Regions from separate parts of the Streptomyces sp. 2114.4 genome, predicted to be linked through region 1. Evidence: riboswitches for the same ligand, from Rfam matches in the RefSeq annotation. Region 1 holds a riboswitch; the other holds the start of a gene.
What was found. A riboswitch is a leader RNA that binds a small molecule or an ion and turns the genes downstream of it on or off. The one in region 1 is predicted to bind glycine.
Positions count from the first base shown of each region.

Region 2: another riboswitch for glycine. It lies ahead of gcvT (glycine cleavage system aminomethyltransferase GcvT); the one in region 1 lies ahead of gcvP (aminomethyl-transferring glycine dehydrogenase).

Region 1 covers NZ_FYEY01000001.1:913,696-928,941, reverse strand. The annotation lists rRNA gene CFW40_RS03960 (23S ribosomal RNA) at 1-2,322, shown strand, start outside; rRNA gene rrf (5S ribosomal RNA) at 2,396-2,512, shown strand; gene CFW40_RS03950 (CDP-alcohol phosphatidyltransferase family protein) at 2,662-3,270, shown strand; gene CFW40_RS03945 (mannose-1-phosphate guanyltransferase) at 3,391-5,886, shown strand; gene CFW40_RS03940 (DUF881 domain-containing protein) at 5,962-6,894, shown strand; gene CFW40_RS03935 (small basic family protein) at 6,891-7,223, shown strand; gene CFW40_RS03930 (DUF881 domain-containing protein) at 7,229-8,287, shown strand; gene CFW40_RS03925 (FHA domain-containing protein) at 8,406-9,254, shown strand; gene CFW40_RS03920 (MerR family transcriptional regulator) at 9,272-10,018, shown strand; gene CFW40_RS03915 (bifunctional nuclease family protein) at 10,075-10,548, shown strand; gene CFW40_RS03910 (MerR family transcriptional regulator) at 10,736-11,341, shown strand; partial or broken gene CFW40_RS03905 (DNA polymerase IV) at 11,408-12,873, shown strand; gene CFW40_RS03900 (PRC-barrel domain-containing protein) at 12,777-13,166, opposite strand; glycine riboswitch at 13,281-13,378, shown strand; gene gcvP (aminomethyl-transferring glycine dehydrogenase) at 13,566-15,246, shown strand, end outside.
Region 2 covers NZ_FYEY01000001.1:5,694,492-5,709,737, forward strand. The annotation lists gene CFW40_RS25185 (L-serine ammonia-lyase) at 1-780, opposite strand, end outside; gene glyA (serine hydroxymethyltransferase) at 1,378-2,637, opposite strand; gene gcvH (glycine cleavage system protein GcvH) at 2,730-3,107, opposite strand; gene gcvT (glycine cleavage system aminomethyltransferase GcvT) at 3,232-4,362, opposite strand; glycine riboswitch at 4,514-4,609, opposite strand; gene CFW40_RS25205 (AAA family ATPase) at 4,907-5,593, shown strand; gene CFW40_RS25210 (enhanced serine sensitivity protein SseB) at 5,699-6,496, shown strand; gene CFW40_RS25215 (enhanced serine sensitivity protein SseB C-terminal domain-containing protein) at 6,559-7,359, shown strand; gene CFW40_RS25220 (ABC transporter permease) at 7,768-8,766, shown strand; gene CFW40_RS25225 (ABC transporter substrate-binding protein) at 8,877-10,628, shown strand; gene CFW40_RS25230 (ABC transporter permease) at 10,708-11,718, shown strand; gene CFW40_RS25235 (ABC transporter ATP-binding protein) at 11,715-12,821, shown strand; gene CFW40_RS25240 (ABC transporter ATP-binding protein) at 12,818-13,966, shown strand; gene CFW40_RS25245 (M1 family metallopeptidase) at 14,094-15,246, shown strand, end outside.

The sequences.
Region 1 (15,246 bases):
GCAGGTTGAAGCGGAGGTAAGACTTCGTGGAGGACCGAACCCACCAGGGTTGAAAACCTGGGGGATGACCTGTGGTTAGGGGTGAAAGGCCAATCAAACTCCGTGATAGCTGGTTCTCCCCGAAATGCATTTAGGTGCAGCGTCGTGTGTTTCTTGCCGGAGGTAGAGCACTGGATAGGCGATGGGCCCTACCGGGTTACTGACCTTAGCCAAACTCCGAATGCCGGTAAGTGAGAGCGCGGCAGTGAGACTGTGGGGATAAGCTCCATGGTCGAGAGGGAAACAGCCCAGAGCATCGACTAAGGCCCCTAAGCGTGTGCTAAGTGGGAAAGGATGTGGAGTCGCAGAGACAACCAGGAGGTTGGCTTAGAAGCAGCCATCCTTGAAAGAGTGCGTAATAGCTCACTGGTCAAGTGATTCCGCGCCGACAATGTAGCGGGGCTCAAGCACACCGCCGAAGTCGTGTCATTGCAACATGAGGACCAACGTCCGTTGTGATGGGTAGGGGAGCGTCGTGTGCCGGGTGAAGCAGCCGTGGAAACGAGTTGTGGACGGTTCACGAGTGAGAATGCAGGCATGAGTAGCGATACACACGTGGGAAACGTGTGCGCCGATTGACTAAGGGTTCCTGGGTCAAGCTGATCTGCCCAGGGTAAGTCGGGACCTAAGGCGAGGCCGACAGGCGTAGTCGATGGACAACCGGTTGATATTCCGGTACCCGCTTTGAAGCGCCCAATATCGAATCCATTAATGCTAAGGCCGTGAAGCCGCCCTGGATCCTTCGGGTGAAGGGGAGTGGTGGAGCCGCTGACCCAAGGTGGTAGTAGGTAAGTGATGGGGTGACGCAGGAAGGTAGTCCAGCCCGGGCGGTGGTTGTCCCGGGGTAAGGGTGTAGGGCGTTGTCCAGGTAAATCCGGACAGCATGAAGCCTGAGACCTGATGCCGAGCCGATTGTGGTGAAGTGGATGATCCTATGCTGTCGAGAAAAGCCTCTAGCGAGTTTCATGGCGGCCCGTACCCTAAACCGACTCAGGTGGTCAGGTAGAGAATACCGAGGCGTTCGGGTGAACTATGGTTAAGGAACTCGGCAAAATGCCCCCGTAACTTCGGGAGAAGGGGGGCCATTGCTGGTGATCCGATTTACTCGGTGAGCTGGTGGTGGCCGCAGAGACCAGCGAGAAGCGACTGTTTACTAAAAACACAGGTCCGTGCGAAGCCGTAAGGCGATGTATACGGACTGACGCCTGCCCGGTGCTGGAACGTTAAGGGGACCGGTTAGTCGACCTTCGGGTTGGCGAAGCTGAGAACTTAAGCGCCAGTAAACGGCGGTGGTAACTATAACCATCCTAAGGTAGCGAAATTCCTTGTCGGGTAAGTTCCGACCTGCACGAATGGCGTAACGACTTCTCGACTGTCTCAACCATAGGCCCGGTGAAATTGCATTACGAGTAAAGATGCTCGTTTCGCGCAGCAGGACGGAAAGACCCCGGGACCTTTACTATAGCTTGATATTGGTGTTCGGTTCGGCTTGTGTAGGATAGGTGGGAGACTGTGAAACTCTAACGCCAGTTAGGGTGGAGTCATTGTTGAAATACCACTCTGGTCGTGCTGGATGTCTAACCTGGGTCCGTGATCCGGATCAGGGACAGTGTCTGGTGGGTAGTTTAACTGGGGCGGTTGCCTCCTAAAGGGTAACGGAGGCGCCCAAAGGTTCCCTCAGCCTGGTTGGCAATCAGGTGTTGAGTGTAAGTGCACAAGGGAGCTTGACTGTGAGACTGACGGGTCGAGCAGGTACGAAAGTAGGGACTAGTGATCCGGCGGTGGCTTGTGGAAGCGCCGTCGCTCAACGGATAAAAGGTACCCCGGGGATAACAGGCTGATCTTCCCCAAGAGTCCATATCGACGGGATGGTTTGGCACCTCGATGTCGGCTCGTCGCATCCTGGGGCTGGAGTCGGTCCCAAGGGTTGGGCTGTTCGCCCATTAAAGCGGTACGCGAGCTGGGTTTAGAACGTCGTGAGACAGTTCGGTCCCTATCCGCTGTGCGCGTAGGAGTCTTGAGAAGGGCTGTCCCTAGTACGAGAGGACCGGGACGGACGAACCTCTGGTGTGCCAGTTGTCCTGCCAAGGGCATGGCTGGTTGGCTACGTTCGGAAAGGATAACCGCTGAAAGCATCTAAGCGGGAAGCCTGCTTCGAGATGAGGACTCCCACCCCCTTTGAGGGGTTAAGGCTCCCAGTAGACGACTGGGTTGATAGGCCAGATATGGAAGCCCGGTAACGGGTGGAGTTGACTGGTACTAATAGGCCGAGGGCTTGTCCTCAGTTGCTCGCGTCCACTGTGTAGGTTCTGAAGTAACGACCTGTGTCATGTCCGGGTTGATATCTTCATAGTGTTTCGGTGGTCATTGCGTTAGGGAAACGCCCGGTTACAATCCGAACCCGGAAGCTAAGCCTTTCAGCGCCGATGGTACTGCAGGGGGGACCCTGTGGGAGAGTAGGACGCCGCCGAACAAATTTTAAGAAAAGCCCTGTGGGAACCAACGTTCCCGCGGGGCTTTTCTGCTTTGTCGTGGTCTGGGGCCCCGGGGGACGGCCCGGCCGGCGGGGCAGGTAAGGTCAGGGGGCATCGTTGGCACATTTCCCCCACAGGAGGCCCCCGCGTGGAGGTCCAGGAGACGCGGGTCCAGACGGATCGCGTCCTCACCATCCCGAATATCCTGAGCATGGCCCGTCTCGTTGGCGTGCCGGTGTTCCTGTGGCTGATCCTGTGGCCGGAATTCGGTGGTCCGAACGCTGACCTCTGGGCGCTCCTGATCCTCGCTCTGAGCGGCGTCAGCGACTACCTGGACGGCAAACTCGCCCGGCGCTGGAACCAGATCAGCAGCCTCGGGCGCATCCTCGACCCGGCCGCCGACCGCCTCTACATCCTGTCGACCCTCGTCGGTCTGACGTGGCGCGAGATCCTGCCGCTCTGGCTGACCGCGGCCCTGCTGGCGCGTGAGTTGATGCTGCTCATCGCGGTCGGATTCCTCGGACGCCACCGCTACGGGCCTCCCCAGGTGAACTTCCTGGGCAAAGCGGCTACGTTCAACTTGATGTATGCCTTCCCGTTGCTCCTCCTGAGCGACCGGAGGGGCTGGCTTCACGAACTCGCCACTGTTTTCGGATGGGCGTTCGCAGGATGGGGTACGGCGCTCTACTGGTGGGCAGGGATCCTCTACGTGGTCCAGGTCCGTCGAATCATCAGGGCGGACGCCACGGCCGACTGAGCTCTCCGGACCGGCAGATTGTGCCTGGGCCCGGTGCCCGTACGTAAAACAGGATCAGCGGGCGATTTGAACAGGTGAAGTCGGCAAGACCGTCGTCTCTTAGAGGAGGACGCTTCCGACATGAAGGCCGTTGTGATGGCCGGCGGCGAAGGAACACGCCTTCGCCCCATGACGTCCAGCATGCCCAAGCCACTGCTTCCGGTCGCCAACCGGCCGATCATGGAGCATGTACTCAGGCTGCTGAAACGGCATGGTCTCAATGAGACCGTCGTAACCGTGCAATTCCTTGCCTCGCTCGTCAAGAACTATTTCGGCGACGGCGAAGAGCTCGGGATGGAGCTCACCTACGCCAATGAGGAAAAGCCACTCGGTACCGCAGGCAGCGTGAAGAACGCCGAGGAAGCTCTCAAGGACGACGCCTTCCTCGTCATCTCCGGTGATGCCCTCACCGATTTCGATCTCACCGATCTGATCAGGTTTCACAAGGAAAAGGGCGCCCTCGTCACCGTCTGCCTCACACGGGTTCCCAACCCGCTCGAGTTCGGCATCACCATCGTGGACGAGGCCGGCAAGGTCGAACGTTTCCTGGAAAAGCCGACCTGGGGCCAGGTCTTCTCGGACACCGTCAACACCGGTATCTACGTCATGGAGCCGGAGGTCTTCGACTACTTCGAGCCCGACGTGCCGGTCGACTGGTCGGGCGATGTCTTTCCGCAGCTCATGAAGGAAGGCAAGCCGATCTACGGCTATATCGCGGAGGGCTATTGGGAGGACGTCGGCACACATGAAAGCTATGTGAAGGCACAGGCCGATGTGCTCGAAGGCAAGGTCGACGTCGAGATCGACGGCTTTGAGATCTCGCCGGGCGTCTGGGTCGCCGAGGGCGCCGAGGTCCACCCCGACGCGGTGCTCCGCGGGCCGTTGTACATCGGCGACTACGCCAAGATCGAAGCGGACGCGGAGCTCCGGGAGCACACCGTCGTCGGCTCGAATGTCGTCGTCAAGAGCGGTGCCTTCCTGCACCGTGCCGTGGTGCACGACAACGTCTACATCGGGCAGCAGAGCAATCTGCGCGGCTGTGTGATCGGCAAGAACACCGACATCATGCGGGCCGCCCGTATCGAGGACGGCGCCGTCATCGGCGATGAATGCCTCATCGGTGAAGAATCGATCGTGCAGGGCAATGTACGGGTCTATCCGTTCAAGACCATCGAGGCCGGCGCCTTCGTCAATACCTCGGTGATCTGGGAGTCCCGCGGCCAGGCGCATCTGTTCGGCGCCCGCGGTGTGTCCGGGATCCTCAACGTCGAGATCACGCCTGAACTCGCCGTGCGGCTCGCGGGCGCCTATGCCACCACGCTCAAGAAGGGATCCACGGTCACCACCGCGCGCGATCACTCCCGTGGCGCCCGGGCACTCAAGCGCGCGGTGATCTCCGCACTGCAGGCCAGCGCCATCGACGTACGCGACCTGGAGAACGTCCCGCTGCCCGTCGCCCGCCAGCAGACGGCCCGCGGCAGCGCCGGCGGCATCATGGTCCGTACGACCCCCGGTGTGCCGGACTCCGTGGACATCATGTTCTTCGACGAGCGGGGCGCGGATCTCTCGCAGGCCGGGCAGCGCAAGCTCGACCGGGTCTTCGCCCGCCAGGAGTACCGCCGCGCCTTCCCCGGCGAGATCGGCGATCTGATGTTCCCGGCCAGCGTCTTCGACTCCTACACGGGGTCCCTGCTGCGGGCCGTGGACATCACGGGCATCAGCGAGTCCGGGCTGAAGGTCGTCGTGGACGCCTCGAACGGCAGCGCAGGCCTGGTGCTGCCCAGCCTGCTGGGACGGCTCGGCGTGGACTCCCTGACGATCAACCCCGGACTCGACGAGTCCCGGCCGACGGAAACGCCCGACGCACGGCGCTCGGGGCTCGTCCGGCTCGGCGAGATCGTGGCATCGGCCCGGGCCGCCTTCGGCGTGCGTTTCGACCCCGTGGGCGAACGGCTCTCTCTCGTGGACGAGCGCGGCCGGATCATCGAGGACGACCGGGCGCTCCTGGTGATGCTGGATCTGGTGGCGGCCGAGCGGCGCGCCGGGCGGGTGGCGCTGCCGGTCACCACGACCCGGATCGCCGAGCAGGTGGCGGCGTACCACGGGACGCAGGTGGAGTGGACGACGACCTCGCCCGACGATCTGACGCGAGTGGGGCGCGAGGACGGCACCGTCTTCGGCGGGGACGGCAGGGGCGGATTCCTCATCCCCGAGTTCAGCAGCGTCTTCGACGGCACTGCCGCCTTCGTCCGGCTGATCGGCCTGGTGGCCCGCACCCAGCTCACGCTGAGCCAGATCGACGCACGGATCCCGCGGGCGCACGTCCAGCGCCGTGACCTGGCCACTCCCTGGGCGGTCAAGGGGCTCGTCATGCGGCATGTCGTCGAGGCGGCCGGTGACCGGGACGTGGACACCACCGACGGCGTACGGGTCGTGGAGCCCGACGGCCGCTGGGTCCTGGTGCTGCCCGACCCCGCAGAGGCGGTCACCCACCTGTGGGCGGAAGGGCCGGACGACGCCTCCGCTCAGCAGCTGCTGGACGAATGGTCCGCAGTGGTGGACAGCGCAGGACGCTGACCTGGACCCCACCGGCGGCCCGTGCCTCGGCACGCCGGTGGGGCCATTGGGAGACCACACGGCCGACGTGCGACGATGTGCGGCATGTCGCAGCAGCGCCCCGATCGGAGCAACCCGAACACCCCGGCCGCGCGCCCCGATGCGTCCATGTCGCTGCTGACCAATGTGATGGATCACAGTCTCGACGACGGATACGCCGAGGCGGCCGCCCGGAAGTCCGAGGCAGGGGTGCGCGGTCTGCCGCGTACGCTGCGGGCGAAGTTGGGCCTCGCGGCCGGTCTGGTGCTCGCCGCGCTGGTGGTGACGGTGGGTGCGGCGCAGGCGCGGATATCCGCACCGACGCTCGCCAAGGAGCGCGAGGAGCTGATCAACCGCATCCAGAAGGGCACCGGCGAGGCGGACCGGCAGCAGCAGCGGGTCGATGCCCTCCGGGACGACGTCAGCAGGATGCAGCGCGAGGCGTTGAAGCAGCACGGCAGCGACAAGGCCGAACTGCTGGGGCTGCTGTCCGGTTCGACCCAGGTCTCCGGGCCCGGCGTGAAACTCGTCGTGGACGATGCCAAGGATGCGGAGTCCAGCGGCGGCGGACCGCGCGAGAGCAGTGGATTTTCGGACACGGGGCGGGTACGCGACAGAGACATGCAGCGCGTCGTCAACGGGCTGTGGGCGTCCGGTGCGGAGGCCGTCTCCGTCAATGGCCAGCGGCTTACGTCACTCTCGGCGATCAGAGCCGCGGGAGACGCCATACTGGTCGACAACAAGCCACTGGTGCCGCCTTATACGGTGTTGGCGGTGGGGGACGGGCAACGGCTGAGCACCGCTTTCCAGGACAGCGCAGACGGTCAGTACCTTCATGTGCTGCAGGTGAACTATGGGGTCCGCACCAGGATTTCCGTGGAGAACGAGGTCCGGCTGCCGCCCGCGCCCAGTTTGATCGTACGTACCGCAAAGCCGCAGGCCGGTGCCGCCAAGGCGGACGGCACCGACACAGGGAAGGGCACATCGTGATCGCCGTATTGGGCCTCATCGTGGGAGTCGTGGTCGGGCTTGTCGTCCGACCCGTGGTGCCGACGGTGGTCGAGCCCTACTTGCCGATCGCTGTCGTCGCGGCGCTGGATGCCGTGTTCGGCGGTCTGCGCGCGATGCTGGACGGCATCTTCGACGACAAGGTCTTCGTGGTCTCCTTCCTGTCGAATGTCGTCGTCGCCGCGCTGATCGTCTTCCTTGGTGACAAGTTGGGCGTCGGTGCCCAACTCTCCACCGGCGTCGTCGTGGTGCTGGGTATCCGGATCTTCTCCAACGCCGCCGCGATTCGCCGGCACGTCTTCCGGGCGTGAGGCGGATGTCGACGGACGAGATCCCGGAGCCGGAGAAGAAGCCGGAACAGTCGGCGCGGGCGGATCAGGTGGAGCAGCCGGAGCCCGAGAAGACGCCGGAGCCGGAGAAGCAGCCGGAGCCCGAGAAGAAGACCGAGCCGGAGAAGCAGCCGGAGCGGGAGCAGGACAGCGGCCCGGCCGGCCGGTGGCCGATGCCGCCCGAGAGCCGGATCACCCCGGAGCGGGCGGAGGCCGAGGAAGATACCGAAGCTCCGGAACCGGACAGTGCTGGACACAAGGCCGACAAAGGGGCAGACTCCTCGACTCCGGAGGCGGTTGCCGATAACGGGAGTGCACAGCGCCCGAAGAGCGGTCGGGAGCGGCTGGTGGCGAGCCTGTGGCCGCCGCGGCTGACCCGGGCTCAACTGATCGTTGCGTTGCTCCTGTTCATTCTCGGTCTCGGCCTGGCGATTCAGGTACGTTCCACAAGTGACAGCAGTGCGCTGCGGGGTGCGCGTCAGGAGGACTTGGTGCGCATTCTGGACGAGCTGGACAATCGCTCCCAGCGGTTGACCGACGAACAGCGGCGCCTGGAAGGGCAGAAGACCGAGCTGGCGAACAGCTCGGACCAGGCCGAGGAGGCCCGTAAGCAGACCGTGGAGAAGGAACAGCAGCTGGGTGTGTTGGCCGGGACCGTCGCGGCGCAAGGGCCCGGCATCACCCTGACCATCGACGACCCGACGCACTCCGTCGAGGCGGACAAGCTGCTGGACACCATCCAGGAGCTGCGAGCGGCCGGCGCCGAGGCCATCCAGGTCAATGATGTCCGGGTCGTCGCCAACACCTCTCTCTCGGATCTCCGGGGTGGCGTGGAGATCGACGGCAAGCGTGTCGCTCAGCCGTACCGCTTCAAGGTCATCGGTAAGCCGCAGGACCTGGAACCGGCGCTGAACATTCCCGGCGGAGTGGTCCAGACGCTGGAAAAGGAGCAGGCCAAGGTGTCTGTGACCCGTGAGGAGAAGATCATTGTGGACGCCTTGCGAGAGGCGAAGCGGCCTGACTACGCTCGGTCGTCATCGCAGTGAGGCGTACACGTATGTCGAGTGCCCGGCGAGGGCATGAGGTAACGGGGGGTCGACGCACCGTGCGTGTGGTGTGTGGTGGAAACTGTCTGAAGGCCACGGACGTTCACAGGATGTCCGGATCGGCCGGTGTGTGCATCGAGGGTTCGTCCTGCCCCACGGGCGGGTCTATGTCGTTCAAGGGGAATCGCCCGTGAAGTTGTTTGGAAAGCTGTTCGGCAAGAGCGCCCGCCAGGACGGCGGCAGCGGCTCCGCGCGGCACCGTGCGTCGGGCCGGCCCGACGAGAGTGGCGCGGCGGAGGATCGTCCGCTCTTCCGTGACGAGGTCAGCGGTCCGTCCGGGGGGCACGGCGCGGGTTCTGTTGACCCCTCCGGTGCCGGCCGCATAGGTTCCCAGGAACCATCAGCCGCACGCACGGGTGGAGGGTCGGCCTTGCCGGTTTGTACGAGGTGTGGGAACCGGAACGCCGAGGCGAGCCGGTTCTGCTCCAACTGTGGTGCGCCGCTCCGCCCGGGCGCTCAGCCCGAGCGGGCATCCGAGACGACCTCCACCATCTCCATTTCGGGGCTGGAGGCCTACGATTCGGAGGCGACGGGCCAGAATCTGTCGCCGTCGCTGTCCCCCGAGGCCCAGGCGGCCGTCGACGCGCTTCCGTTGGGATCGGCGCTGCTGGTCGTCCGCCGGGGTCCGAATTCGGGCAGCCGCTTCCTTCTGGACAGTGAGCTGACGACGGCGGGCCGGCATCCGCAGGGCGACATCTTCCTCGACGATGTGACGGTCTCGCGCCGTCACGTGGAATTCCGCCGCGGTCCGGACGGGCTCTTCACGGTCGCCGACGTCGGCAGCCTGAACGGCACCTACGTCAACCGCGAGCGGATCGACTCCGTCACCCTCGCCAACGGCGACGAGGTCCAGATCGGCAAGTTCCGCCTGGTCTTCTGCGCCAGCCAGCGAGGCGCCGGTATCTGACCGGCCGGGGAAGGCATATGCGCGATACACCGAAAGGCGGCGCCGGCTTTGCCGGCGCCGCCTCCTCGGACGGTAAGCCGGTGAGCATCGGCACGGTGCTCACCCTGCTGCGCGAGGAGTTTCCCGAGGTCACCATCTCCAAGATCCGCTTCCTGGAGGCCGAGGGACTGGTCGAGCCGAAGCGCACGCCTTCCGGATACCGCAAATTCACGGCGGCGGACGTCGAGCGGCTGGCCGCCGTCCTGCGGATGCAGCGGGACCACTACCTGCCGCTCAAGGTCATCCGGGAGCATCTGGACGCCCTGGAGCGCGGTGAGCGGGTGCAGCTGCCGGCTCCGGCCACACCCTCCCGCGACCTCGTCGAAGGCGTGCACAAGCCGGGTGAGGAGCGCCCCACGGCTGCCCGCATCGGCCGGGCGGAGCTGCTGGCCGCCGCGGAGGTGGACGAGGCGGCCCTCGCCGACTGGGAGTCCTACGGACTCATCGTCCCTCATGCGGAGGGCGGATACGACATCGAGGCCGTCACCGTGGCCAAGCTCGTTGCGGACCTGGGCCGTTTCGGTCTGGAACCGCGGCACCTGCGTGCCGTGAAGGCGGCCGCCGAGCGCGAGGCGGGCCTGGTCGAGCAGGTCGTTGCACCCCTTCGGCGGCACCGTAATCCGCAGACCAGGGCCCATGCCGAAGCCACTGCCAGAGAGCTGGCAACGCTGTCCGTACGGCTGCATGCGGCACTGGTGCAGAGTGCTTTGCGGGTCCGGCTGTAGTGAGCAAACGAGTGCCCGACTACCCAAACCGGCCGGGCACGTCCTAGGGTTGCTGTGTGAACGAGCTCGACGTCGTGGGTGTCCGGGTGGAAATGCCTTCCAGCCAACCGATCGTGCTCCTGCGGGAGGTGGGAGGCGACCGATACTTGCCCATTTGGATCGGGCCAGGGGAGGCCACCGCCATCGCCTTTGCCCAGCAGGGCATGGTCCCTGCCAGGCCGCTGACGCATGACCTTTTCAAGGATGTGCTCGAAGCGGTGGGCCAGGAACTGACGCAGGTCCGCATCACGGATCTGCGCGAGGGGGTTTTCTATGCCGAACTTGTCTTCGCGAGCGGGGTCGAGGTCAGCGCGCGTCCGTCCGACGCGATAGCGCTGGCATTGCGCACCGGAACGCCGATCTTCGGTACCGACGGTGTGCTGGACGACGCGGGCATCGCCATCCCGGACGAGCAGGAGGACGAGGTGGAGAAGTTCCGCGAGTTCCTCGACCAGATCTCGCCCGAGGACTTCGGGACCAACAGCCAGTAATACCGGCCAGGTGAACCGCCTGTTTCCGGCCAAACCTCTAGCTGTTCCCCGTGTGGGGTCACGAGAAACCACTCGTAGGGTGATTATCACTCGGCGTGGCGAGCGCGGCGATCGTTGACGCACCCCGAGTGACTGCATACCGTCGATGTGGCAGGTCCCGTCCGGGACGTGGAGGACGGAGGGCGGCGTGGCAATCACCGGCGACGGTATGGCGGCGGAAGGGGCGTTGCCGCTCCACTCGGGCGCAGCAGCGAACCCTGCCCCGGCACCGGCCGCGGCGGTGTCGGGGGACTGCGAGGCTCAGAACATCGGCTATCGCGGCCCGACCGCTTGTGCGGCAGCGGGCATCACCTATCGGCAGCTCGACTACTGGGCGCGTACGGGCCTGGTGGAGCCGAGTATCCGGCCGGCGTACGGCTCCGGCACCCAGCGGCTCTACAGCTTCCGGGACGTCGTGGTCCTGAAGATCGTCAAGCGGCTGCTGGACACCGGGGTGTCGCTGCAGAACATCCGCACCGCGGTCCAGCATCTGCGGGCGCGCGGGCTGGCCGATCTGACGCGGATGACGCTGATGAGCGACGGCGCGACGGTCTACGAGTGCACCTCGCCCGACCAGGTCGTGGATCTGCTCCAGGGGGGCCAGGGCGTCTTCGGCATCGCCGTGGGCGTGGTGTGGCGGGACGTGGAGGGCGTGCTGTCACAGCTCCACGGGGAGCGGGTGGACACCGGCGAGACCCTGATCGGGAAGAACCCGCACGACGAGCTGGCGCGGCGGCGCAACCGGGCGGGCTGAGTCCCTGACCGCGCCACCGGCCCGGCAAGGGGCCGATTGTCAGTGGCATGGGGCAGCATCGGAGATGTGAGACCCGCGCCGACGATCCTGCATCTCGACATGGATGCGTTCTTCGCGGCCGCCGAACAGGCGGCCAAGCCGAGCCTTCGCGGCAAGCCCGTGGTGGTCGGCGGGATCGGCGTGCGCGGGGTGGTCTCCACGGCGTCGTACGAAGCCCGGGTGTTCGGGGTCCGCTCCGCGATGCCCACGGCCCAGGCGCGGCGGCTGTGCCCCAACGCCGCTTATCTCACCCCGCGCTTCTCGCTGTACCGCCAGGTGAGTGAGGCGGTGATGGAGCTGCTGCACGCGCTGTCGCCGCTGGTGGAGCCGCTGAGCCTGGACGAGGCCTTCGTCGACCTGGAAGCGGGCGGGGTGCCGCCGCGGACGGCCGCGGCGCGGGCCGTGGGGGAGCGACTGCGCCGCGAGATCCGCGCCGCCACGGGCCTGACCGGCTCGGTGGGGCTGGCCGGCGCCAAGATGCTGGCGAAGATCGCGTCCGAGACGGCCAAGCCGAACGGTCTGGTGGTGATCGAGCCCGGTACCGAGCGCGAGCTGCTGGGCCCGATGACGGTGCGGACGCTGCCGGGGGTGGGGCCCGCGACGGCCGAGACGCTGCGCCGGGCGGGGATCCACACCGTCGCGGAGACCGCGGAGGCCGGTGAGGCCGAGCTGGTGCGGCTGCTGGGCAAGGCGCACGGTGCCGGGCTGTACGCCATGGCGCTGGGCCGGGATGACCGGCCGGTGGTGGCCGAGCGGGACGCGAAGTCCATCTCCGTCGAGGACACCTTCGAGGTCGACCTGACCGACCGGACGCGGGTACGGAGCGAGGTGCTGCGGCTGGCCGACCGCTGTGTGGAGCGGCTGCGGGCCGCCGGGCGCTCCGGGCGGACAGTGGTCATCAAGGTGCGCAACTACGACTTCTCGACGCTGACCCGCTCCGAGACGCTCCGTGGGCCCACCGACGACCCCGCGGTGATAAGGGAGGCCGCCGTGCGGCTGCTGGAGATGGTGGACACCACGGGCGGGGTCCGACTGCTGGGCGTGGGGGTCAGCGGCCTGGCCGACTTCACACAGGAGGATCTGTTCGCCCAGTTCGCGACGGAGCAGGCCGCGGCGGAGGAGGAGAAGGCCGCGAGAGCGGCGGCGGAGCTGTCCGGTGGCGAGGCGGCGGCGCGGGAGGCCGAAGAGGAGCGGCCGCGGCGCTGGCATCCCGGACTGGACGTGGTGCACGACGAGTACGGTGCGGGCTGGGTGCAGGGCAGCGGGGTGGGGAGGGTGACCGTGCGCTTCGAAACGCCGTGGTCCGCACCGGGGAGGGTGCGGACCTTTGCTGTGGAGGATCCGGCGCTGCGGCCGGGGAGCCCCTGCCGTTGGTGGGCGGGGGACCGGCGGACGGTCAGTCGTCCGAGCCGGCGATCCTGCCGAAGTCCTTGTCACCGGAGCCGGGCGAGGACACGGGGTCGGATGTCGGGGAGGAGATATCCAGTCGGTAGTGGTGATAGAGCTGAAGTTCCTGCTCAGGGGAGAGATGGCGGCCGACGCCGAAGTCCGGCGCGTCCTTGATCAGCCTGCGGTCGTAAGGAATGTGCAGGCCCTCACCGACCATCTTGCTGGGTTCGAGGGGGACGAACGCGTCCCGGCTGAAGAGTCCGGTGCGCACGGCCGCCCACTCCGGTTCCCCCGTCGCGTCGTCGAGATATACCTCGTCGATCGTGCCTATTTTGGCGCCGTTACGGTCGAACGCTTTGCGGCCGATCAGGCTCCGGGGATCGATATCGGTTTGCACGGTCCCTCCAATTGGTCGCAACTGCCCTCTGACAACAACCAAACGGCACATTTCATGCCCCGGCCACTCGAAGGATCCTTCGAGTGCCGCGCTGGTAGGCTGGCCAATGGCCGCAGACCCCGTGCGGGAGAGTCCTTTGTCGTTCGCGGCGAGGGCGCCGAAGGAGCAAATCCTCCCCGGAATCTCTCAGGCACACGTACCGCGTGGGCGAGGTCACTCTGGAAAGCAGGGCGGGCCGCGGAAGGCACAACTCCGGGACCCCTCCTCACCGACGGTGAAAGCCGGGCCGCCTCGCGCGGGCCGGTGAAGCTCTCAGGTTGAGATGACAGAGGGGGAGGCCGTCCGGGCACCCGCGCCGTGGTGCCCCTCGTAGGTCGTACGACCAGGAGGCCCCCGCAGATGAACACCAATCGCATCTCCTTGACCGAGCTGGAACGCGGCACTCCCTTCGAGCACCGGCACATCGGTCCCGACCACGAGGCGCAGGCCAAGATGCTCGCGCACATCGGTTTCGGATCGCTGGACGAACTCACCGCCACCGCCGTGCCCGATGTGATCAAGAGCGCGGAGGCGCTCGGCCTGCCGCAGGCCCGCACCGAGGCCGAGGTGCTGCAGGAGCTGCACGGCCTCGCGGACCGTAACCAGGTGCTGGCGTCCATGATCGGACTCGGCTACTACGGCACGTTCACCCCGCCGGTGATCCTGCGCAATGTCATGGAGAACCCGGCCTGGTACACGGCCTACACCCCCTACCAGCCGGAGATCTCACAGGGCCGCCTCGAGGCGCTGCTCAACTTCCAGACCATGGTCGCCGACCTGACCGGTCTGCCCACCTCCGGTTCTTCGCTGCTGGACGAGGGCACGGCGGCCGCCGAGGCGATGGCGCTCTCCCGCCGGGTCGGCAAGGTCAAGCAGGGCGTCTTCCTGATCGACGCCGACTGTCTGCCGCAGACCATCGCCGTGATCCAGACCCGCGCGGAGCCCACCGGCGTCGAGGTCGTGGTCGCCGACCTGTCCGACGGCATCCCGGCCGACGTCGCCGAGCGCGGTGTGTTCGGTGTGCTGCTGCAGTACCCCGGCGCCTCCGGTGCGGTCCGTGACCCGCGTGCCGTCATCGAGCAGGCCCACGAGCTGGGCGCGGTCGTCACCGTCGCCGCCGATCTGCTCGCCCTGACGCTGCTGACCTCGCCCGGTGAGCTCGGCGCGGACATCGCCGTCGGCACCACCCAGCGCTTCGGTGTCCCGATGGGCTTCGGCGGGCCGCACGCAGGCTTCATGGCCGTTCGTGAACAGTTCGCCCGCAGCCTGCCGGGCCGCCTGGTGGGCGTCTCCGTCGACGCCGACGGCAACAAGGCCTACCGCCTCGCGCTGCAGACCCGCGAGCAGCACATCCGCCGCGAGAAGGCCACGAGCAACATCTGCACCGCACAGGTGCTGCTCGCCGTCATGGCCGGTATGTACGCGGTCTACCACGGCCCCGAGGGGCTGCGGACGATCGCCCGGCGCACCCACCGCTACGCCGCGGTCCTCGCCGAGGGCCTGCGGGCCGGCGGGGTGGAGATCGTGCACGGCGCGTACTTCGACACGCTGACCGCGCGGGTGCCCGGCCGGGCCGCCGAGGTCGTCGCCGCCGCCCGCGAGGCCGGTGTCAACCTCCGGCAGGTCGACGCCGACCTCGTCGGTATCGCGTGCGACGAGACCACCGGACGTGCGCAGCTGGCCGGCGTCTGGGGCGCCTTCGGGGTGCACGGCGACGTCGAGCAGCTGGACGCGGCCGCCGCCGAAACGCTGCCGCAGGACCTGCTGCGCGGCGACGACTACCTCGCCCACCCGGTCTTCCACCAGTACCGCTCCGAGACCGCCATGCTGCGCTACCTGCGCACCCTCGCGGACAAGGACTACGCACTGGACCGCGGCATGATCCCGCTCGGCTCGTGCACCATGAAGCTGAACGCGACCACCGAGATGGAGCCGGTCACCTGGCCCGCCTTCGGGCAGCTGCACCCCTTCGCGCCGGCCGCCCAGGCCCAGGGCTACCTCACCCTGATCCAGGAGCTGGAGGAGCGGCTGGCCACCGTCA
Region 2 (15,246 bases), 4.8 Mb from region 1:
CTCGGAACGCAGGGCGCGGGCGGCATTGGCGGCCCGCCTGCGCACCTTGAGCCCACCGGGCAGGATCCCCTCACGGGACATGCCACGAGTGACGCACGCCTGCATGACCTGCCAGATCTCCAGCAGCCCGGCCCGGATCTCCTCCTCGGTGCGCCAGGCCTTCTCGTTCTCCAGCATCAGGGCGGAGATGGACAGGCCGGTGTCCTGGGACAGCCGCAGCAGTTCGTCACCGGTACGGAAGGGGTACTTCAGCACGGTGTCGTCGGGCACGATCGGGTTTTCGCCGGCGACCGCGTCCTCGTCGACGACGAAACCGCCGCCGACCGAGTAGTAGGTCTTCTCCAGCAGGGGTGCGCCTGCGGCGTCGTACGCGCAGAGCGTCATGCCGTTGGCGTGGTAGGGCAGGGCCCGGCGCCGGTGCAGGATCAGCTCGGCCGACTCGTCGAAGTCGATCTCGTGCGCGGCGCCTATCTCCGCGCCCATCAGCCGCAGCCGCTTGGTCTGCCGGATGCGCTCGACCTCGGCGTCGGCGGACTCGACGTCGACGGTGCGGGGGGAGTGGCCTTCCAGGCCGAGGAGGACGGCCTTGGGGGTGCCGTGGCCGTGGCCGGTGGCGCCCAGCGAGCCGAACAGCTCGGCGCGCACGGTGGTCGTCTGGGCGAGCAGACCGTCCTTCTTGAGGCGTCCCACGAACATCCGGGCGGCGCGCATCGGGCCGACGGTGTGGGAACTGGAGGGGCCGATGCCGATGGAGAAGAGGTCGAAGACGGAGATGGCCACGGGGGCGGACTCCCTTGTCTGCTCGTGGTGGACGGTGGAGCGATGGAGCGGTGCAGCGATGGAGTAATGGGGCAGAGGGGACGTTTCTGCGCCGCTCGTCGAGGGTAACGCGGACCCGGCCGGGTGCCGTCGGACGGAAGTCGTCGGGCCCGCGACGCCATGGATAACGGGCGGTAACGGGTGGCTATGGGGTAACGGGCTTCGTCGGTCGGTGTGGAGGGCAGGCCAGAGGCAGGTGACGGCACCGGGCCGTGCACCGGCCGGTCCGACCTGTCGGGGAGGCGGGTGCCCGGTCGCGTCCGGTGGTGGCGGGGCGCGACCGGTCGTGCGCAGTCCTGCCCGGCCTTGATCCGCATGCGGAGGCCCGGCCGGAATCCGCCTCCCGTGAGAGGGCGGCTGCCCGCCACCGCAGCGGTCATGCATGCCACGCCCGCCCGCCGGCACCGCGCTCGCGTGAAACGCAGGCCTCCCACTCGCATGACGCACGAGAGAGACGAGCAGACAGACCACGAGCCCGGGACCCATGACCCCGGGCTCACCGTCGTGGACCCGCGCCCGCCGGTCACCGGCGGGCGCGGGCTCCGCGCAGGAGTCGCGTCACAGGGACGGGTACAGCGGGAACTTCTCCGCGAGCACGGTGACGCGGGCCTTGAGGGCTTCGGCGTCGTAGGCGGGCTTGAGGGCTTCGGCGATGATGTCGGCGACCTCGCGGAAGTCCTCGGCCTGGAAGCCGCGGGTGGCCAGCGCGGGGGTGCCGATGCGCAGGCCGGAGGTGACCATCGGGGGCCGCGGGTCGTTGGGGATCGCGTTGCGGTTGACGGTGATGCCGACCTCGTGGAGGCGGTCCTCGGCCTGCCGGCCGTCGAGCTCGCTGTCGCGCAGGTCGACGAGGACGAGGTGGACGTCGGTGCCGCCGGACAGGACGGAGACGCCGTGCTGCTTGACGTCGTCCTGGACCAGGCGCTCGGCGAGGATCCGGGCGCCGTCGAGGGTGCGCTGCTGGCGCTCCTTGAAGTCGTCGGAGGCGGCGACCTTGAAGGAGACGGCCTTGGCGGCGATGACGTGCTCCAGGGGCCCGCCCTGCTGGCCGGGGAAGACCGCGGAGTTGATCTTCTTGGCCAGCTCCTGGGTGGAGAGGATCACGCCGCCGCGGGGGCCACCGAGGGTCTTGTGGGTGGTGGTGGTCACGACGTGGGCGTGCGGCACCGGGTTGGGGTGCAGACCGGCGGCGACCAGGCCGGCGAAGTGCGCCATGTCGACCATGAGGTAGGCGCCGATCTCGTCGGCGATGCGCCGGAACGCGGCGAAGTCGAGCTGGCGCGGGTAGGCGGACCAGCCGGCGACGATCAGCTTGGGGCGGTGCTCCTTGGCCAGGCGCTCGACCTCTTCCATGTCGACGAGGTTGGTCTTCTCGTCGACGTGGTAGGGCACCACGTTGTAGAGCTTGCCGCTGAAGTTGATCTTCATGCCGTGGGTCAGGTGCCCGCCGTGGGCGAGGTTGAGGCCCAGGATGGTGTCGCCCGGCTTGATGAGGGCGAACATGGCGGCGGCGTTGGCCTGGGCGCCGGAGTGCGGCTGGACGTTCGCGGCCTCGGCGCCGAAGAGGGCCTTGATGCGGTCGATGGCGATCTGCTCGACGACATCGACGTGCTCGCAGCCGCCGTAGTAGCGGCGCCCGGGGTAGCCCTCGGCGTACTTGTTGGTGAGGACCGAGCCCTGGGCCTCCATGACGGCGACGGGGGCGAAGTTCTCCGACGCGATCATTTCGAGGGTGGACTGCTGGCGGTGGAGTTCGGCGTCGACGGCGGCGGCGACATCGGGGTCGAGCTCGTGGAGGGAGCTGTTCAGAAGCGACATGAGTCTTCCTGGGGGAGTCAGGGGCGCGAGGGGCCCCCGGACGGAGCCCGGGGGAGCTTCCGCGGGGGCGGTGGCGGAGGGGAGCCGGCGGCTCAGCTCTGGATGAAGGCGGCGTACTCGTCGGCCGAGAGCAGTTCGCCCGGCTCGCCGCTGATCTTCACCTTGAACAGCCAACCGCCCTCGAACGGGGCGGTGTTCACCAGCGAGGGGTCGTTGACGACGTCCTCGTTGATCTCGGTGATCTCACCGTCGACGGGCGAGTAGAGATCGCTGACCGACTTGGTCGACTCCAGCTCGCCGCAGGTCTCGCCCGCCGCGACCGTGGCACCGACCTCGGGAAGCTGCACGTAGACGACGTCGCCGAGCGCGTTGGCCGCGTGCTCGGTGATGCCGACCGTCGAGACGCCTTCCTCGGCGCCCGACAGCCACTCGTGCTCCTTGCTGTAGCGCAGCTGCTGGGGGTTGCTCATGGCTCGATTCTCCTGTACGCGAGGGTGTGGTCGTGAAGGGGGTCGCCCTGGTGACGCCGAGGGGGAGGGTCTTGCACAGTGAAACGCACGGGTGCGCACCGCTGCCGGGTCCGCCGCGGATGAGCTACTGCTTCTGCCGCTTGTAGAACGGCAGAGCGGTGACCTCGTACGGCTCATGGCTTCCACGGATGTCCACGCACACACCCTCGGTGCCCGGTGTGGCGTAGGCGGCGTCGACGTAGGCGATGGCGACCGGCTTGCCGAGGGTGGGGGAGGGGGCCCCGGAGGTGACCTCACCGATGACCGTGCCGTCGGCCGTGACGACCGGGTAGCCGGCGCGCGGGACCCGGCGGCCCGTGGCGATCAGGCCGACCAGCTTGCGCGGCGGGTTCGTCTCGGCGCGCTCGGCGGCCTCCGCCAGCGCGCTGCGGCCGACGAAGTCGCCGTTGTTGGTCGTCTTCTCGAACTTCACGACCCGGCCCAGACCCGCGTCGAACGGGGTGGTCGCGGTCGTCAGCTCGTGCCCGTACAGCGGCATGCCCGCCTCCAGGCGCAGGGTGTCCCGGCAGGACAGGCCGCAGGGCACCAGACCGGCGCCCTGGCCGGCCTCGGTCAGCGACTCCCAGAGGGCGACCGCGTCGGCCGGGCGGACGAACAGCTCGAAGCCGTCCTCGCCGGTGTAGCCGGTACGGGCGATCAGCGCCTCGACGCCGGCGACGGTGCCGGGCAGGCCCGCGTAGTACTTCAGGCCGTCCAGGTCGGCGTCGGTGACCTTCTTGAGGATGCCGGGCGACTCCGGGCCCTGCACCGCGAGCAGCGCGTAGGCGTCCCGGTCGTCGCGGATCGCGGCGTCGAAGCCGCCCGCCCGCGCGGTCAGCGCGTCCAGTACCACCTGGGCGTTGGAGGCGTTGGCGACGACCATGTACTCCTGGTCGGCCAGGCGGTAGACGATCAGGTCGTCGAGGATGCCGCCCCCGGCCTCGCAGATCATGGTGTAGCGGGCGCGGCCGGTCTTGACGCCCCCGATGTTGCCGACCAGCGCATAGTCGAGGAGGTCGGCGGCCTGCGGGCCGGTGACGGTGATCTCGCCCATGTGGGAGAGGTCGAACAGGCCGGCGCGGGTACGGACGGCGACGTGTTCGTCACGCTCGCTGCTGTAGCGCAGCGGCATGTCCCAGCCGGCGAAGTCGGTCATGGTGGCGCCGAGCGCGCGATGGGTGGCGTCCAGCGCAGTACGGCGGGGGGCATCAGTCATGGTTCTGGGCTCCCAGGCAGGGGTGACAAGACGTTCTCCCCATCTGTCATCGGAACCTGAGAGGTTCACCGGGATCCCGCGAACGGACCCGGTTTGCACCTTGGGTGGAGCCGCCCCGTGGTCCGGGCTGCGGCTCGCTTTTCAGATCTGCCTCGCCTGCGCGGTATAGGGGCCTGAGAGATTCAAGGGAGGACTTGCTCCTTCGGCGCCCCGGCATGGCGGCCGGGGACTCTCCCGCGCGGGTTCAAACGGCCGGTATGGAATTGGCGGTGCACGCATGAGACGAGATGTGCACGTGGCGGCCACATCATTGCACGGGATCGCCGGATAGAGGAGCCCCCACCGCTGCCCCGTCCATGACGTGGGCAGATCGGACAATAGCCTTGATGGGCATTACCTTTTCTTGACACTCTGCGGGTAGGGGACGGACTCGAACCGGAGCAGAACCGGACGGGGAGGACATCGCGTGCACAGTGAAGCGGCATCCGGAGCCACTTCAGGCCTCGTGCCTCCGGCCGCCGCGCCCGGAGCCGCCGTGCCCGCGGTGCCGCCCGCCGCCGTGCCCGCGGTGCCGCCCGCCGCCGGGCCCCGGGCCGGCCGGCCGTCGCGGCCCGTCGTCCGGCCGGGACGTGGCGCCGAAGTCGTGGACCTGAGAGGCCGCGGACGGGTGAGAGGCGCCGCCGAGCTGCGCTTCCCGGCCGGTGACCTGGTGGTGGTCTCCGGTCTGCCGGGCAGCGGCAAGAGCACCCTGATGCACCGGGTCGTACCGCCGCTGGATGCCCACGGCGCCGTGGTGCACCGCATCGATTCGCAGGACGTCCGCGAGCGCTGGGAACACGGCAGGCTGCGCCGGCTGCCGTACGCCCTCTACCGGCCGCTGGTCCGGGCCGCCCACTACCTGACGCTGGGCCGTGCGCTGCGCTCGGGGGAGAGTGTGGTGGTGCACGACTGCGGCACCCTGGCGTGGGTGCGTGGCTGGCTCGCGCGCTCGGCGGTGCGCGGCGGCCGCGGGCTGCATCTGGTGCTGCTCGATGTGCCGCCCGAGGTGGCACTGTCCGGCCAGGAGTCGCGGGGGCGCGGGGTGTCGGGGTACGCCTTCGCGCGGCATCGCGGGGCGGTGGGCCGGCTGGTCGGCGCGGCGGAGTCGGCCCGGCTGCCGAAGGGCTGCGACTCGGCCGTCCTGCTCGACCGCCGGGCGGCGAGCGCCCTGGAGACGGTCAGCTTCGGCTGACGGCCGCGAGCGGGTGCACGGCCACCGTGCCCCGAGGGTCCCTCCGCACGCCTTCTCGTCTAGGGTCTTTGGCCAGATGGCGCGGTTTGGAACGGGTGGATACACATGACATTGCCGGAGCAGGGGATACCGCAGCTGGCGTGGCCGGCGAACGAGCTCGAAGAGGTGCTGGCCGCGTCGGTCGGGCACCCGGGCGCCGGGGGCCGGATCGTCGAGGTGCTGGGCCGCAGCAGGGTCTGGGTGCCGCTGCCCAACGGTGGCGGACCGGAGAGCGCGGGTCCCGGTACCCGCGGCCTCGATCTGCCCACCGTCGAGCTCGACGGCGCGGCCTATGTCCCCGTCTACAGCTCCGAGCAGGAGTTCTTGCGGGTGGTCGGCTCGCATATGTCCTTCACCGTCGCCCCGGCCCGGGAGTTCGCCCGCGGGCTGCCCCCGAATATGGGCATCGCGGTCAACCCGGACGGTGCGGTCGGCGTCCCGCTGCCGCCTCCCGCGGTGGCCGCATTGTGCCGGGAGGGGCGTCAGGAGCCGGACGGTCTGCCCAGCGGCGGCCGGGTGCGGCTCTTCGAGCCGGACTGGCAGGACGAACCGGTGGACTTCCTGGCCGCCGCCGGACTGGAGTTCTCCGGCGCCGGAATTGTCCTGACTGCCCGGCGTGCCCTGGCGAGTGTCGAGGGCGACACGCCCGCGCTGTTCGTCGGTGTACAGATCGCTGCCGACCCCGCGGCACTGCACGACGGCACCGCCCGCGAAGCGGTACTGTCAGCCCTCGGACGTGCGCTCGGTGCCGTACCGGTGCCTTGGTCCGTACAGCTCGTCATGCTCGACCTCGCCCATGGTGACCCGGTCGCCGACTGGATGCTGGAGCGTGTGCGGCCCTTCTACTCTCGGGACCACTCGTAAGCTGGACGGATGACGGGCGGGCGCACCCATGACGTGCCCTGCGGACAGAAGGGACGGACCACGTGAGCGCGGGTGCGCATCAGGGGCCGGCGGCGGCCGGAGCGCTGGAGCAGCTGCTCCAGCAGGTCTCGCCCGGCCGTTACGACGCCTATGAGGCACTGCTGCACGCGCTCGCCGCGGGCCAGGTCTGGATGCTGCTGTGGCACGGCCGGGCCGGTTCGCCCGATGCGCAGTACGGAAACATGGAGGTCGAAGGCCTCGGCTATGCGCCGTGTGTGACCTCGGCGCCCGAACTCGCCGCCTCCGGCTGGAACCGCGACCACGAGGTCGTCACCGGCCCGGAGATCGCCGCCTCGCTCTTCCCCGACCGCTGGGGCCTGTGGCTGAATCCGCACGCCCCCGGCGGGGGTATCGGCATCCCGTGGCTGGATCTGCGCCGTATCGCCGGTGGTCTGGACCGGCTGCCGGCCGGCCCGCTGCGGATCTCGGAACCGGTCATCGACATCCCGCAGTTCTACGCGCTGCTCGCCCAGAACGCGCACCGGACGCCCGCCGTGCGGTCGCTGCGCCGGGCCTGGGTGCAGCCGGCGCTCGGCGCCCCCTATCTGGCGATCGGTCTGGATCTGTACGACACCGGTCAACAAGCGGTGGATTCGGTGCGGTTGATGATCCAGCAGTCGATCGGCGCGGTGCCGGACGGCCTGCCCGTCTCCACCGTCGCGATGAACGACGAGTTCGACCCGGTCGGTATGTGGATGCGGGCCTCCACGCGCCCCTTCTTCGACCGTGACGGCTACGCCCAGCCGCCCGGTCAGCCGGCCCCCGCGCCGTCGTACGGCTACGGCTACCCGCGCCCTTACTGACAGTCTGTCTCCGGTGTCCCGGGCGTACCGTCCGGGCGCCGGTCCTGTGGCGAATTCTCCCTGTATGTCCCGCGGTTGAGGGCCGCTCCCGCGGGTGATCGTCCCGCTCAGCCCGAACTGTTGTCCGTATAACGGAAAGCGGTGAAGGACATCACAGTTGCGCATCCTTTCCCTGTCAGGACTGGTGACTGATCGAGAAAGGGATGAAGACTCCGGAAACAACGGACCTCGGTCCTTTGTACGAGCGTCATCCCACGGCGTCGCGTAAGCCTGAGAACTTCCATAGTGCGAACTTCCGCGATGCCCGCAGGACTTGCTGCACCGAACTTGCACCAGTGATGAGAACCAGGCCGCAACCCGCGGCGGGCAGGGGCCGGCCACCGTCGGCCGAGAGGGGTCAAAGGCACTGTGACCGCACCGATCGAGACCACCGGGGCGGCTGCTGAGGCGCAGCCGGAAGCGGTGCTGAAGGGCGTCGAGGCAAAGCGGATCGAGGGGCGTTCGCTCGGCCAGATCGCATGGCTGCGCTTTCGGCGGGACAAGGTCGCGGTGGCCGGTGCCATCGTTGTCATCCTGCTCATCGCCGTCGCCGCGCTCTCCCGTCCGATCCAGGCCCTGCTGGGGCTGGACCCGAACAATCCCAACCAGTCGCTGATCGACCCCAACACCACGCTCCCCAAGGGCGAACTCGGCGGCATGAGCGGCGACCACCCCCTGGGCGTGGACCCGAAGTTCGGCCGTGATCTGCTCGCCCGGATCCTGGAGGGCTCCTGGGTGTCGCTGATCGTGGCGTTCGGCGCGACGCTGCTGTCGGTCGCCATCGGCACCGTGCTCGGTGTGGTCGCCGGCTTCTACCGCGGGCGGGTGGACGCCTTCATCAGCCGGATGATGGACGTCTTCCTGGCCTTCCCGCTGCTGCTGTTCGCCATCGCGATCTCCGCCTCGCTGCAGGGCGGTGCCTTCGGCATGGAGGGCCTGCCGCTGCACATCTCCGTGCTGATCTTCGTCATCGGCTTCTTCAACTGGCCGTACATGGGGCGGATCGTGCGCGCGCAGACCCTGTCGCTGCGCGAGCGGGAGTTCGTGGACGCCGCCCGCGGCATGGGTGCGCGCGGGCCGTTCATTCTCTTCCGGGAGCTGCTGCCCAACCTGGTGGGGCCGATCATCGTCTACTCGACGCTGCTGATCCCCTCCAACATCCTCTTCGAAGCGGCCCTGAGCTTCCTGGGCGTCGGCATCCAGCCGCCCCAGGCGTCCTGGGGCGGCATGCTCAACCAGGCGGTCAAGTACTACGAGGTCGACCCCCAGTACATGATCGTCCCCGGCCTCGCGATCTTCGTCACCGTGCTGGCGTTCAACCTGCTCGGTGACGGACTGAGGGACGCGCTGGACCCGCGCAGCCGCTGACGGCCGCACCGGGCACCCGCTCCGACGCCCCCAACTGCACCACTGCGTTTCCGCGTTACTGCGTTTTGAGGTTTGACCTTTCTCGACGAACGAAGGGGACACCGACCATCATGCGAAGGTCAGTTCCGGTCGCGGCTGTCGCGGCCATCACCAGTGCGGGCCTTTTGCTGGCCGGCTGCAGCGGGGGCAAGGGCTCCTCGGAAGGCTCGGGCGAGGCGAACGCCGCCACCAAGGGCATCGTCAACGCCTCGGACGCGAAGGGCGGCACGGTCACCTACGCGATCAGCGACGCCCCCGAGTCGTTCGACCCGGGCAACACCTACTACGCCTTCATCTACAACTTCAGCCGGCTCTACGCGCGCCCGCTGACCACCTTCAAGCCGGGCCCCGGCGCCAAGGGCAACGAGCTGACCCCGGACCTCGCCGAGTCGATGGGCAAGCCCAGTGACGGCGGCAAGACCTGGACGTACAAGCTCCGCAAGGGCGTCAAGTACGACGACGGCTCCACGGTCACCTCGCAGGACGTCAAGTACGCCGTCGAGCGCAGCAACTTCGCGCGTGACACCCTCTCGCTGGGCCCGAACTACTTCCAGCAGTTCCTCAAGGACAACGACGGCGGCTACAAGGGTCCCTACAAGGACAAGAGCAAGGCCGGTCTGAAGTCCATCGAGACCCCGGACGACCAGACGATCGTCTTCCACCTCAAGCGGCCGTTCGCCGAGTTCGACTACCTGGTGAGCGCCCCGCAGACCGCCCCGGTCCCGCAGGCCAAGGACAAGGGCGCGGACTACACCAAGTCCGTGCTGTCCACCGGCTCGTACAAGTTCGAGAGCTACCAGGAGGGCAAGAAGCTCACCCTGGTCCGCAACCCGCAGTGGTCCGCGAAGACGGACCCGCTGCGCAAGCAGCTGCCGGACAAGATCGTCCTGAACCTGAAGGTCGCCCAGTCGACCATCGACAAGGACCTCCAGTCCGGAAACACCCTGGTGGACCTGGCCGGCCGCGGTGTCGACGGGCAGACACAGGCCCAGCTCCTGACGGACCCCAAGGAGAAGGGCAACACCGACAACACCCTGGGGCAGCGCCTCGTCTACACGGCGCTGAACACCAAGGTGAAGCCGTTCGACAACATCGAGTGCCGCAAGGCCGTCGAGTACGCCATCGACAAGAAGGCCGTACAGACCTCCCTCGGCGGCCCGATCCGCGGTGAGCTGGCCTCCACGGTCCTGCCGACCGACATCGACGGCTACCAGAAGTACGACCTGTACCCGCAGAAGTACGACGGCGACAAGCTGGACCTGGCCGAGGCCAAGAAGCACTGGGCGAAGTGCGGCGCCGGCAAGACCACGACCACGATCCTGGCCCGCAACGACCGCCAGGACGAGGTCGACGCGGCCACCTCGGTCATCGACTCGCTGAAGAAGATCGGCGTCACCGCCAAGATCCAGTCGTACCCGACCAGCAAGTACTTCTCGGACTACGCCGGTGTGCCGAAGTTCAACAAGAAGAACAACGTCGGCCTGATCATGATGCAGTGGGGCTCGGACTTCCCGACCGGCTACGGCTACCTGCAGCAGATCCTGAACGGCAAGGCGATCAGCCAGTCCGGTAACACCAACCTCTCGGAGCTGGACGACCCGGAGATCAACAAGCTGCTCGACTCCGCCATCGCCAACACCGACAAGGCGGCCCGCGAGAAGGCGTACGCCGAGATCGACAAGAAGACGATGGAGCAGGCGGCGATCGTTCCGCTCACCTACTTCAAGGTCCTGATGTACCGCTCGCCCAAGGCCACCAACCTGGTGTCCACCTCGGCCTTCAGCGGTCAGTACGACTACCTCAACGTCGGCGTCAAGAAGTAGCAGCCCTGGAAGGCAGGTGAAGGCATTGGTGTCCGCGGGCCGGTGGTGAACCGGCCCGCGGCGCCGACGCCGCATCCCCGTGTTCTCGTACATCATCCGCAGGTTGATCAGCGCAGTGGTCCTGCTGCTGATCGTCAGCGCGGTCACTTTCGGCATCTTCTTCCTGCTGCCGAAACTGGCCGGGCAGAGCACCGACCAGCTTGCCCAGCAGTACATCGGAAAGGCCCCCACGCCCGCGGACATCGCCGCGGTCAAGAAGAATCTCGGCCTGGACAAGCCCGTGTACGAGCAGTACTGGGACTTCCTCAAGGGCATTTTCGTCGGCGTCGACTACAAATTCGGTCCGGAAGCGGCCAAGTGCCATGTGCCGTGCTTCGGTTACTCCTTCAAAACCCATATCGAGGTCTGGCCGGAGATCCAGAACCGGCTTCCGGTGACGCTCTCGCTGGCCGCCGGCGCGGCCGTGCTGTGGGTCGTCTCCGGCGTCGCCACCGGTGTGCTCTCCGCGCTGCGCCCCGGCTCGGTCTTCGACCGGATGGCCATGGGCGTCGCGCTGGCCGGCGTCTCCCTCCCGATGTTCTTCACGGGAGCCCTGGCCCTGGCCCTGTTCACCTACCAGTGGCCGATCTTCGAGCGCAGCGACTACATCTATCTCACGGACGATCCGTTCGGATGGGCCCGGACCCTGGTTCTGCCCTGGGTCACCCTGGCCTTCCTCTACTCCGCGCTCTACGCCCGGCTCACCCGGGCGGGCATGCTGGAGACGCTGAGCGAGGACTACATCCGTACGGCCCGCGCCAAGGGCCTGCGCGAGCGCAAGGTGGTCGTCCGGCACGGCCTGCGGGCCGCGCTCACCCCGATCATCACGGTCTTCGGCATGGACCTGGGCCTGCTGCTCGGCGGTGCGCTGATCACCGAACAGGTCTTCTCGCTCAAGGGGGTCGGCGCCTTCGCCGTCGAGGCGATCAACGCCAACGACCTCCCGAACATCCTCGGCGTCACCCTGCTCGCCGCGTTCTTCATTGTCATGTGCAACCTGGTGGTGGACGTTCTGTACGCCGCCGTCGACCCGCGGGTGAGGCTCTCGTGACCGACTCCTCCGAGGACAAGACCGAGGCCGCCGTGGGCGAACCCACCGCGGCAGGCGTCCGGCCCCCCTCCGCCTTCCTCGAAGTGCGGGACCTGAAGGTGCACTTCAACACCGACGACGGGATCGTGAAGTCGGTCGACGGCCTGAACTTCACCCTGGAGAAGGGCAAGACGCTCGGCATCGTCGGCGAGTCCGGCTCCGGCAAGTCCGTGACCTCCCTCGCCGTGATGGGCCTGCACCGCGCCTCGCGCCAGCAGCGCAGCAAGCTGAACATGTCCGGCGAGATCTGGCTGGACGGCAAGGAGCTGGTCTCCGCCGAGCCGGACGAGGTGCGCCGCCTGCGCGGCCGCGAGATGGCGATGATCTTCCAGGACCCGCTGTCCGCGCTGCATCCCTTCTACTCGGTCGGCAGCCAGATCGTGGAGGCCTACCGCGTCCACAACGACGTGGACAAGAAGACCGCGCGCAAGCGGGCGATCGAGATGCTCGACCGGGTCGGCATCCCGCAGCCCGACAAGCGGGTGGACGACCATCCGCACCAGTTCTCCGGCGGTATGCGCCAGCGCGCCATGATCGCGATGGCGCTGGTCAACAACCCGGAGCTGCTGATCGCGGACGAGCCCACCACCGCCCTGGACGTCACCGTCCAGGCGCAGATCCTGGACCTGATCCGCGATCTGCAGAAGGAGTTCGGCTCGGCGGTCATCATCATCACCCACGACCTCGGGGTGGTCGCCGAACTCGCCGACGACCTCCTGGTGATGTACGGCGGACGGTGCGTCGAGCGCGGCCCGGCCGAGAAGGTCTTCTACGAGCCCCAGCACCCCTACACCTGGGGGCTGCTCGGCTCCATGCCGCGCATCGACCGTGACCAGACGGACCGGCTGATCCCGGTGAAGGGCTCCCCGCCCAGCCTGATCAACGTCCCGTCCGGCTGCGCCTTCAACCCCCGTTGCCCGTACGCGGACGTGCCCAAGGACAACCTCACCCGCACGGTCCGCCCCGAACTGCGCGAGGCCGGCGGCGGGCACTTCTCCGCCTGCCACATGTCGCAGGAGGAGCGGGAGCGTATCTGGACCGAAGAGATTGCGCCGAAGCTGTGACCGAGACGACTGACGACCAGAACAAGAAGATTCCGCTCCAGAAGACGGCGGACACCCCCGCGGAGCCTGCCGCGGAGACCGCCTCCGACGACGGGCCGCTGCTGCGGGTCCGGGGTCTGGTCCGGCACTTCCCGATCACCAAGGGCCTGCTCAAACGGCAGGTCGGGGCGGTGCAGGCGGTCGACGGCATCGACTTCGACGTCCGTCCCGGGGAGACCCTGGGCGTCGTCGGCGAGTCCGGCTGCGGCAAGTCGACGATGGGCCGGCTGATCACCCGGCTCGACGAGCCGACCGGCGGCTCCATCGAGTTCCAGGGCCAGGACATCACCCACCTGTCCCCGGGCCGGCTGCGGCCGATGCGCCGGGACGTCCAGATGATCTTCCAGGACCCGTACGGTTCGCTGAACCCGCGGCACACCATCGGCGGGATCGTCTCCACCCCCTTCCGCCTCCAGGGCGTCGAGCCCGAGGGCGGGGTGAAGAAGGAGGTGCAGCGGCTGCTGGAGCTGGTGGGCCTGAGCCCGGAGCACTACAACCGCTATCCGCACGAGTTCTCCGGCGGCCAGCGGCAGCGCATCGGCATCGCCCGCGCGCTGGCGCTCAAGCCCAAGCTGGTGGTCGCCGACGAGCCGGTCTCCGCGCTCGATGTCTCGATCCAGGCGCAGGTCGTCAACCTCATGGACGACCTGCAGGAGGAGCTGGGCCTGACCTACGTCATCATCGCCCACGACCTCTCGGTCATCCGGCACGTGTCGGACCGGATCGCGGTGATGTACCTCGGCAAGATCGTGGAGCTGGCGGACCGCAAGGGGCTCTACGAGTCGCCGATGCACCCGTACACCAAGGCCCTGCTGTCCGCGGTACCGGTGCCCGACCCCAAGCGGCGCACCCAGCGCGACCGCATCCTGCTCAAGGGTGATGTGCCCTCGCCGATCAACCCGCCCTCCGGCTGCCGGTTCCGCACCCGCTGCTGGAAGGCGACCGAGGTGTGCGCCACCACCGAGCCGCCGCTGGTCGCGCTGCGCACGGGGCACCAGGTGGCCTGCCACCACCCGGAGAACGCCGAGAACGCTGAGAACGCCGAGGACACAGCGGTCGCAGCGGACACAGCAGGCTCAAAGGACACCGGACCGGCGGGCGGTTAGGCCGCAACCGGCAAGTAACACTTGGGACTTGGCAAAGTCCTGGGCGCAAAGCGGCGGGAGAGTGCAGAGTCAGCACGGTTGTTCGATCTTGAGGCGAACTTCATCCGTGTGTCCGAAGGGATGGCTCATGGCACTCTCCCGTTCCGCACGTCGCACCTCCCGCTGGCTCGCACTGGCCACCGCGGTGGCCTCGGCCGCCACCATCGCCGCCGCACCCGCCGCGTCCCCCGGTGCCCCCGGCATCGGTGACCCGTACTTCCCCCAGCTGGGCAACGGCGGCTTCGACGCCCTGCACTACGACCTCGGCGTCAGCTACCACCCCGGCAGCGGCCGCCTCGACGGCCGCACCACGCTCACCGCGAGGGCCACCCAGAACCTCTCCGCCTTCGACCTGGACCTGCAGAAGCTGACGGTCGATTCGGTCCGGGTGAACGGCCGGCGGGCGCACTTCACCAGATCCGGCGACGAGATATCCGTACGCCCCGACTTCCCGCTGCGCCGCGGCAAGAAGTTCACCGTCACCCTCGCCTACCACGGCGTCCCCCAGGCGCTGAGCGGTCCGATCGTCTTCGGCTCCGACTACGGCTGGATGAAGACCAAGGACGGCGTCTTCGTCGCCTGTGAGCCGAACGCCGCCTCGACGTGGTTCCCCTCCAGCGACCACCCCGACGACAAGGCGACCTACGACATCCGCATCGACGCCCCCAAGGGCCTGACCGGTGTCTCCAACGGGCGTCTGATCAGCTCCGGCCAGGCGCACGGCCGCTCGTACGCCCACTGGCGCGAGAGCCGCCCGATGGCGACGTACCTGGCCACCGCCACCATCGGCAAGTTCGACGTCCGTACCGGCACCACCCCCGGCGGCACGCCCGTCTACGTCGCCATCGACCCGACCCTGCCCACCGGCACCATCGATGTCTACAAGGTCACCGCCGAGGTCACCGACTACTGGTCGAAGGTCTTCGGCCCCTACCCCTTCGAGGAGACCGGGGCGATCGTCGACGACATGCCGCAGGCCGGCTTCTCGCTGGAAGTGCAGTCCAAGCCCGCCTACTCGGCCGTGCGCAGCGAGGGGACCATCGTCCACGAGGTGGCGCACCAGTGGTTCGGTGACTCGGTCTCCGTCAAGCAGTGGAAGGACATCTGGCTCAACGAGGGCTTCGCCAGCTATGCGCAGTGGCTGTGGACCGAGCACCGCGGCACTTTGAGTGCCCATGACGCCTTCCGCAAGGCGTACGACGCCCGGCCGGCGAGCGATGCCTTCTGGAAGGTGAAGGTCG